2 regions of the Streptomyces sp. NPDC018029 genome follow, and region 1 is predicted to be linked to the other one. Evidence: riboswitches for the same ligand, from Rfam matches in the RefSeq annotation. Region 1 holds a riboswitch; the other holds the start of a gene.
What was found. A riboswitch is a leader RNA that binds a small molecule or an ion and turns the genes downstream of it on or off. The one in region 1 is predicted to bind S-adenosylmethionine.
Positions count from the first base shown of each region.

Region 2: another riboswitch for S-adenosylmethionine. It lies ahead of thrC (threonine synthase); the one in region 1 lies ahead of ACH4D5_RS38495 (aminotransferase class V-fold PLP-dependent enzyme).

Region 1 is NZ_JBIRFV010000020.1:6,782-10,985, forward strand. Features, by position in the region: gene ACH4D5_RS38485 (cytochrome bc complex cytochrome b subunit) at 1-313, shown strand, start outside; gene trpD (anthranilate phosphoribosyltransferase) at 462-1,526, shown strand; SAM riboswitch class IV at 1,623-1,740, shown strand; gene ACH4D5_RS38495 (aminotransferase class V-fold PLP-dependent enzyme) at 1,905-3,287, shown strand; gene ACH4D5_RS38500 (glycerate kinase) at 3,236-4,204, opposite strand, start outside.
Region 2 is NZ_JBIRFV010000005.1:168,863-173,066, reverse strand. Features, by position in the region: gene ACH4D5_RS17095 (cold-shock protein) at 1-127, opposite strand, end outside; gene ACH4D5_RS17090 (MoaD/ThiS family protein) at 547-822, opposite strand; gene thrC (threonine synthase) at 909-2,228, opposite strand; SAM riboswitch class I at 2,222-2,350, opposite strand; gene ACH4D5_RS17080 (glucosyl-3-phosphoglycerate synthase) at 2,527-3,471, shown strand; gene ACH4D5_RS17075 (trehalose-6-phosphate synthase) at 3,522-4,204, shown strand, end outside.

The DNA of each region.
Region 1 (4,204 bases):
GCAGCGGCGCGACCGGGACAAGGTGCTGCACGGCCGCGAGTCGGGCATCATCAAGCGGCTGCCGCACGGTGAGTTCATCGAGGTCCACGAGCCGCTCAGCAAGGAGCAGCTGCACACGCTCACCGCGCACGAGCAGTACAAGCCGGTCGAGCTCGGCCCTGCGGTCGACGAGAACGGCGTCAAGCGCAAGCTGTCCGGTTCGCAGAAGCTGCGGGCCAAGCTCTCCAAGGGCTACTTCGGGGAAGAGGGTCAGATCCCCAAGCCCACCGCCGACGAGTACAAGGAGATCACGAGCGGCCACGGCCACCACTGATCATTCCGGAGCTCGGAAGCTCTGACCTCCCAAGGTCGCCACGGTAAGAGCCCCGTCCAGGCAATGGACGGGGCTCTTTGCCGTCCCCGGGGCTGGATAGGGTGGGGCTCACCCCAAGTACACACACAGACGAAAACCAGGAGCGGCCATGAACGCTGTGACCCCCGCAGGAGGCGACACCGCGGCGGGCCGTTCCTGGCCCGACGTACTGAACGGCCTGCTGGCGGGCCGTGACCAGAGCGCCGACGACACGGCCTGGGCCATGGACCGCATCATGCGCGGCGAGGCCACCGACGCGCAGATCGCGGGCTTCGTGGTCGCGCTGCGGGCCAAGGGCGAGACCGTCGAGGAGATCTCCGGTCTGGTACGCGCCATGTACGCGCACGCCAACGTCATCGACGTGCCGGGCCCGAGCGTCGACATCGTGGGCACGGGCGGCGACGGCGCCAAGACCGTCAACATCTCGACCATGTCCGCGATCGTCGTCGCCGGAGCGGGCGCGAAAGTCGTCAAGCACGGCAACCGGGCCGCCTCCAGCGCGTCCGGCGCCTCCGACGTGCTGGAGAAGCTCGGCGTCAACCTCGACCTCACCCCGCAGCGGGTGGTCGAGGTCGCCGAGGAGGCGGGCATCACGTTCTGCTTCGCCGTGAAGTTCCACCCGGCGCTGCGCCACGCCGGTGCCGCCCGTAGCCAGTTGGGCATCCGGACCGTCTTCAACCTCCTCGGCCCGCTCACCAACCCGGCCAAAGTGCGCGCCCAGGCCGTCGGGGTCGCCGACCCCCGGATGGCCCCCATCGTGGCGGGCGTCTTCGCCGAGCGGGGGCACTCGTCCCTCGTCTTCCGCGGTGACGACGGGCTCGACGAGCTGACGACGACGTCCACCTCCCGGGTCTGGGTGGTGCGGGACGGCGCCGTGCGCGAGGAGGCCTTCGACCCGCGGGACGTCGGGCTCGACCTGGTGCCCGTCGAGGCGCTGCGGGGCGCCGACGCCTCGTACAACGCGGAGGTGGCGCTGCGGCTGCTCGACGGGGAGAGCGGGCCGGTGCGGGACGCGGTGCTGCTCAACTCGGCGGCGGCGCTGGCCGCCCTGACGCCCACCGACGAGCCGCTGACCGAGCAGATCCGGGCCGGCATCGCCCGGGCGGCGCAGGCCATCGACTCGGGCGCCGCGAAGAAGGCCCTGGAGCGCTGGGTGGCAGCGAGCAACCGCTGAGAGCCGCCCCTGGGCGGTGGTGATGTGACGCAGGGCGCAGTCCGGATTCTGGACTGCGCCTTGCGCGTCGAAGATCGTGTGGCAGGATGCTGCACAGGTCATGAGTGACAGCGACTACGGCCCCGGCCCGCTGTCCGGCAACCCTCCGTCCGTGGCGGGGTGCCCCGGGTGAAGACCAGGTCGTACGCAGCAAGGCGTATGGCAAGCGCGGACCCCTCGCAACCCTGGGGTCCTGGTCCTCAAGGGAGCAGTCTCGTGAGCCAGCGAATGTGACAGGGCTTCTACGCCCCGCCTCCGCACACCCTTTTTCACCTTTCTCCTGCGCCGTCGACCGACGTCCGGCGCAGTGATCTCGCCTGCTTCTCACGGGAGTTCGCCATGTCTGTTTCCGCCGTTGCCGTCGACGCCGCCGTCTGTGCCCCGCTGCCGGTCCTCGGCCGGGACGTCACCGTTCCGCTGGTCACCGGCGGTGAGGTGAGCTACGCCGCGCTCGACTACGCGGCGAGCGCGCCGGCGCTGCAGCGGGTGTGGGACGACGTGGCCGCGTACGCGCCGTACTACGGCAGCGTGCACCGCGGCGCCGGGTACCTGTCGCAGCTCTCCACCGACCTGTTCGAGAACAGCCGGACCGTCGTCGCCGAGTTCCTCGGCTGCCGCGAGGACGACCAGGTCGTCTTCACCCGCTCCACCACCGACTCGCTGAACCTGCTCGCCGCCGCCCTGCCCGCCGGCTGCGAGGTCTTCGTCTTCGAGACCGAGCACCACGCCTCGCTCCTGCCGTGGCGGGACGCCCGGGTGACCTACCTGAACGCGCCGCGCACCCCCGACGAGGCCGTCCAGACCCTGGAGCGGGCCCTCGCCGACCGCGACCCCTACGGCCCGGCGCTGGTGTGCGTGACCGGTGCCTCCAACGTCACCGGCGAGCTGTGGCCGGTGCGGGAGCTGGCCGCCGCCGCGCACGCGCACGGCGCCCGGATCGTCCTCGACGCCGCGCAGCTCGCGCCCCACCACCCCGTCTCCATCGGCGAGTTGGACGTCGACTGGGTCGCCTTCTCCGGACACAAGCTGTACGCGCCGTTCGGCTCCGGCGTCCTCGCGGGCCGCTCCGACTGGCTGCGGGAGGCCGAGCCGTACCTCGCGGGTGGCGGCGCTTCCCGTAAGGTCGCGCGACGCCCCAAGGAAGCAGGCGGCGGCGTGGACGTGGAGTGGCACGAGAGCGCGGCCCGCCACGAGGCCGGTTCGCCGAACGTCATCGGCGTCTACTCCATCGCCGCCGCCTGCAAGGCGCTCACCGAGGCGGGCTTCGACCAGCTCGTCGCCCGCGAGCAGTACCTGATCGCGAAGGTGCGCGAGGGGCTCGCCGAGGTGCCCGCCGTGCGGGTGCTCTCGCTCTTCGGGGACGACGCGCCGCGCGTGGGCGTCATCTCCTTCGTCGTGGACGGCTGGAACAGCTCGCACTTCGCCGCCGCGCTCTCCGCCGAGTACGGCATCGGCGTACGGGACGGCCTGTTCTGCGCCCACCCGCTGGTGCGCACCCTGCTCGGCAGCGAGCCCGACGAGCCCGGCGCGTGCGGCGCCCCCGAGGCCGCGCCCGGCGAGAAGTCGCTGAACGCCATCCGCGTGAGCTTCGGCGCGGGCACCCCCGACGAGCACGTCGAGCGTTTCGTACGCGCCGTCAAGGAGCTGGTGTCGGACGGCGCGCGGTGGAACTACCGCACCGAGGACGGGCGTTGCGTGCCGGACACCAGCGCCGCCGCCTGACCCGCGGGCAGCCGGCCCCCGGGCAGCCGTGAGCCGAGCTGGATCATCCGCAGGGCCCGCTCCGTCGCGTCGGTGAGGAACTCGCCGCCCCGGCCGAGCGCCTCCGTCAGCGAGACCGGGGCGGGCAGGATCGCGCTGTACGCGTCCACGCCCAGCGCGCGGACGGTGTGCGCGCCGTCCCCGATGATGCCCGCGAGGACCAGGACCGGGCGCCCGGACCGCTTCGCGCGGCGGGCCACCTCGGCGGGGACCTTGCCGCGCGGGGTCTGGTGGTCGAGGGCGCCCTCCGCGGTGATGACCAGGTCGGCGCGGGCCAGCCGCTCGTCGAGGTCGAGCCGTTCGAGCAGCACGTCGAAGCGGGGGAGCAGTGCGGCGCCGAGTGCGGCGAGCCCGGCGCCGAGGCCGCCCGACGCGCCCGTGCCCGGTCCCTCGAAGAGGTCGGTGCGCACGGGCAGATCCCGCATGAGGAGGTGCGCCCAGTGTTCCAGGGCGGCCGCGAGCTGCTCGACCTGCTGGGGTGTCGCGCCCTTCTGGGGGCCGAAGACGCGGGCGACGCCGCGCTCGCCGCACAGGACGTTGAAGGGGTTGCAGGCGACGCGGAGCTCGGTGGCCGCGAGGCGCGGGTCGAGGCCGCTCGGGTCGATGCGGCTCAGCCGCGTCAACTCCCGTCCGCCGTGCGGCAGTTCCCAGCCGTCGGCGTCGAGGAGCCGGGCGCCGAGGGCTTGCAGGGCGCCCGCGCCGCCGTCCGACGTGCCCGAGTCGCCGCAGCCGACCAGGATGCGGCGGGCGCCCGCGTCGAGTGCGGCGCGGATCAGCTCGCCCACGCCGTACGTCGTGGTGGCGCCCGGGTCCCGCAGCTCGCGGGGGACCAGCGAGAGCCCCGCCACGGCCGCCATCTCGACGACCGCCGTGCCGTC
Region 2 (4,204 bases), on a different contig from region 1:
CTTCAAGGGTGCGGTAGCCGTCCATCTGGATCGCGCTGTAGTGGACGAAAACATCCGCACCACCGTCGACCGCGATGAAGCCGTACCCCTTCTCCGCGTTGAACCACTTGACGGTGCCCTGAGCCATGCCTAACTCCCCTATTACTGGCCCTTGCACAGGACCGCACTTCGCGGACCCGGGTCAGACCTCACCCCCCACTGATTGGGGGTGTGCGCCGGAACGCGTCGACCGCCGCTGAATGTATCTGTCCAACTGCCGTCTGCAACAGGTCAATCGGACGAGAATTCTGGGCGCGCCCGATCGGTAATATGCGGAGAATTCACCGGAATCCAGGGCAAGTCGGGCCGGGCAAAAGGCACATGGGGCTCAAATGGGCAGTGCGCTTTGGCTACTTCTTGTCGGCTCCGGGCCGACTTCGTATATGCACTCGGCACTGACGGCGAAGCACGCTTCCCAACTGTACCGCGCTCAACCAAGCAGAATTGCCCCCTCCGCTTCTCTCGCGGAGGGGGCAATTCGAATTACGCAGGGTGCTTGCGAAAAGGTCAGCCGCCGGCGACGGCGGGAATGATCGAGACGCCCGAGCCGTCCGGCGTGGCCGTCTCCAGGCCCTGCTCGAAGCGGACGTCGTCGTCGTTCACGTACACGTTGACGAAGCGGCGCAGCTTGCCCTGGTCGTCCAGGACGCGGGCGGCGATCCCGGTGTGGTTCTTCTCCAGGTCGGCGATGACCTCACCCAGATTCGCCCCTTCGGCGGCAACCTCGGCCTTGCCGCCGGTGTAGGTGCGCAGAATGGTGGGGATGCGAACGTTGACACTCATGGTTCACCTCAGGGGGATACGGGCCCCGTAAGGGGCGCGGGGAACTGCGCGACCAGCCACAACGGCCCCGCAGGGAAGCAACAACCTCAGCCGGCAAGGCCCGCGGAGCGAAACGCCTCAAGGCTCGGCTTGATCGTGGCGGTGGCCTGCGAAGTCTCGGCGACAGCGTCAAGCGTCTTCAGGCCGTCCCCGGTGTTCAGGACCACCGTGGTGAGGGCCGGGTCGAGAAGCCCCGCCTCGAAGAGCTTCTTCGTGACGCCCACCGTCACACCCCCCGCGGTCTCCGCGAAGATCCCTTCCGTGCGGGCGAGCAGCTTGATCGCCTCGACGACCTGCTCGTCGTTCACGTCCTCGACCGCCCCGCCCGTGCGGCGCGCGATGTCCAGGACGTACGGCCCGTCGGCGGGGTTGCCGATGGCCAGCGACTTGGCGATGGTGTTCGGCTTCTGGGGGCGTACGACGTCGTGGCCGGCCTTGAAGGCGGTCGACACCGGCGAGCAGCCCTCGGCCTGCGCGCCGAAGATCTTGTACGGCTTGTCGGCCACCAGGCCGAGGGCGATGAGCTCCTTCAGCCCCTTGTCGATCTTCGTGAGCTGCGAGCCGGAGGCGATGGGGATGACGAGCTGGTCGGGCAGCTCCCAGCCGAGCTGCTCGCAGATCTCGTACGCGAGGGTCTTGGAGCCCTCGCCGTAGTACGGCCGCAGGTTGACGTTGACGAAGCCCCAGCCCTCGCCCAGCGGGTCGCCGATGAGCTCGGAGCAGAAGCGGTTCACGTCGTCGTAGTTGCCCTCGATGCCGACGAGTTCACCGCCGTAGACCGCGGCCATGACGACCTTGCCCTGCTCCAGGTCGTGCGGGATGAACACGCAGGAGCGGAAGCCGGCGCGGGCGGCGGCGGCGCCGACGGCGCCCGCGAGGTTGCCGGTGGAGGAGCAGGAGAGCGTGGTGAAGCCGAAGGCGCGCGCCGCTTCGAGGGCCTGCGCGACGACGCGGTCCTTGAAGGAGTGCGTGGGGTTGCCGGAGTCGTCCTTGACGAACAACTTGCCCTGCTCGAAGCCGAGTTCACGGCCGAGGTTGTCGGCCTTGACGAGCTGGGTCCAGCCGGGGTTCAGGTTCGGCTTGTCGGCCACGTCGGCGGGGACGGGGAGCAGCGGGGCGTAGCGCCAGATGTTGGCGGGGCCTGCCTCGATCTGCTTGCGGAGGGCTTCCGGGTCGCCGAGCGGCAGGTCGTACGCGACTTCGAGGGGGCCGAAACACTCGACGCAGGCGAAGATCGGGCCGAGCGGGAACGTGGTGCCGCACTCACGGCAGGAGAGGCCGGAGGCGGGCCCGAGGTCGACGGAAGGGGTGGTGCTCTGGGTGGCGACGGTCTGCACAGCCATGGAGGCGAGGCCCTTTCTCCTCATCTTCCTCGCGACGCATCTCGCCGCGAGACGGAATTGGCACCTTCCCCACCGTGACCTCGCGGTCGGCGGGAGGGTTGCCGGGGCTTCAACGGGCCGTTTCCCTCTGCCCCTCTGGATGAGCGGTTTTCGATTATGGGTTTCAGTTGTCGATCTCAACGCGGCGGTGACCCCGACATGCGATGGTCACCGGCGTTGTTCAAGACTGTAACCGAAGCCCCGGACCCTTGAGATAGTCGTCCGAACCGCGAGATGGATCACATCGATCACCTCATCGATCACCTATGGGAGGACCGCGACCGTGCTGGAAGAGGTCGAGCGCTGGCTCAGCAGGCGTTCCTGGTCCGTCGCCGACCGGCCGCCGGCCCGGCTCGCCGAGGCCAAGCGCGCCGGCGGCGCCTCGGTGAGCGTCGTGCTGCCCGCGCTCGACGAGGAGGGGACGGTCGGCGAGATCGTCGCCGAGATACGCCGCGAGCTGATGGAGAAGGTCCCGCTGGTCGACGAGCTGGTGGTGATCGACTCCGGCTCCACGGACCGTACGGCCGAGGTCGCCGCGGCGGCGGGCGCGAAGGTCGTCCGCAGGGACGAGATCCTGCCGCGCGTCCCCGCGGTCCCGGGCAAGGGCGAGGTGCTGTGGCGCTCGCTGCTCGCGACGAGCGGTGACATCGTCGCGTTCGTCGACGCGGACCTGCGGGAGTTCTCCGCGGACTTCGTCTCGGGGATCGTGGGACCGCTGCTCACCGACCCGGACGTGGCCTTCGTGAAGGCGATGTACGACCGCCCGCTCGGCGAGGCCGCCGGGCAGGGCGGCCGGGTGACGGAGCTGATGGCGCGGCCGCTCCTGAACATGCACTGGCCGCAGCTTGCGGGGTTCGTCCAGCCTCTCGGCGGCGAGTACGCGGCCCGCAGGTCGCTCCTGGAGCGGCTGCCGTTCCCCGTCGGGTACGGCGTGGAGCTCGGCCTGCTCGTCGACGCGCTGCACACGGTGGGCCTGGACGCGCTGGCACAGGTGGACGTCGGGGTGCGCAAGCACCGGCACCAGGACGGGCAGGCGCTCGGGCGGATGGCGGCGGCGATCTACCGGACGGCACAGCTGCGGCTCGCGCGCGGGCATCTCGTACGCCCCGAGCTCACGCAGTTCGAGCGGGGCGAGCACGCGTTCGTGCCGCGGACGTACGCGGTCGACACGGAGGAGCGGCCGCCCATGACGAGCATCGCCGAGTACGCGCACCGCCGCGTGGCGTGACCCGGAGCCCGTACGTTTGCCCGGCCCCGGGACGGGCTACGTTTTGCCACATGGTCTCCGAGCACGGTTCGTCAGCAGCACAGGTACTCGTCGCGTCCAACCGCGGCCCCGTCTCGTACACCGTCGGAGAGGACGGTGAGCTGACCGCCAGGCGTGGCGGCGGCGGCCTGGTCTCCGGGCTCAGCGCCATCGGCGACGAGGCGGACGCCCTGTGGGTGTGCGCGGCGCTCGGCGACGGCGACCGCGAGGCGGTGCGCCGGGGCGTCGGTGAGCCCGGCGTACGGATGCTGGACATCGACGCGGACGTCCACGCGGACGCGTACAACGGCATCGCGAACTCGGTGCTGTGGTTCGTCCACCACCTGCTCTACCAGACGCCGTTGGAACCGGTCTTCGGACCGGAGTTCCGCGCACAGTGGGCGGCGTACGAGACGTACAACCGGGCGTTCGCCGAGGCGCTCGCCGAGGAGGCGGGGCCGGGGGCGGCCGTCCTGGTGCAGGACTACCACCTGGCGCTGGTGCCGGGCATGCTGCGGGAGCTCCGCGAGGACCTGCGCATCGGCCACTTCTCGCACACCCCGTGGGCGCCCGCCGACTACTTCCGGATGCTGCCGGACGACGTGGCCGAGCAGCTGCTGCGCGGGATGCTCGGCGCCGACCGGCTCGGCTTCCTCACCGGGCGGTGGGCGGACGCGTTCACGGAGTGCTGTGTGCGGCTCGTCGGCGGGACCTC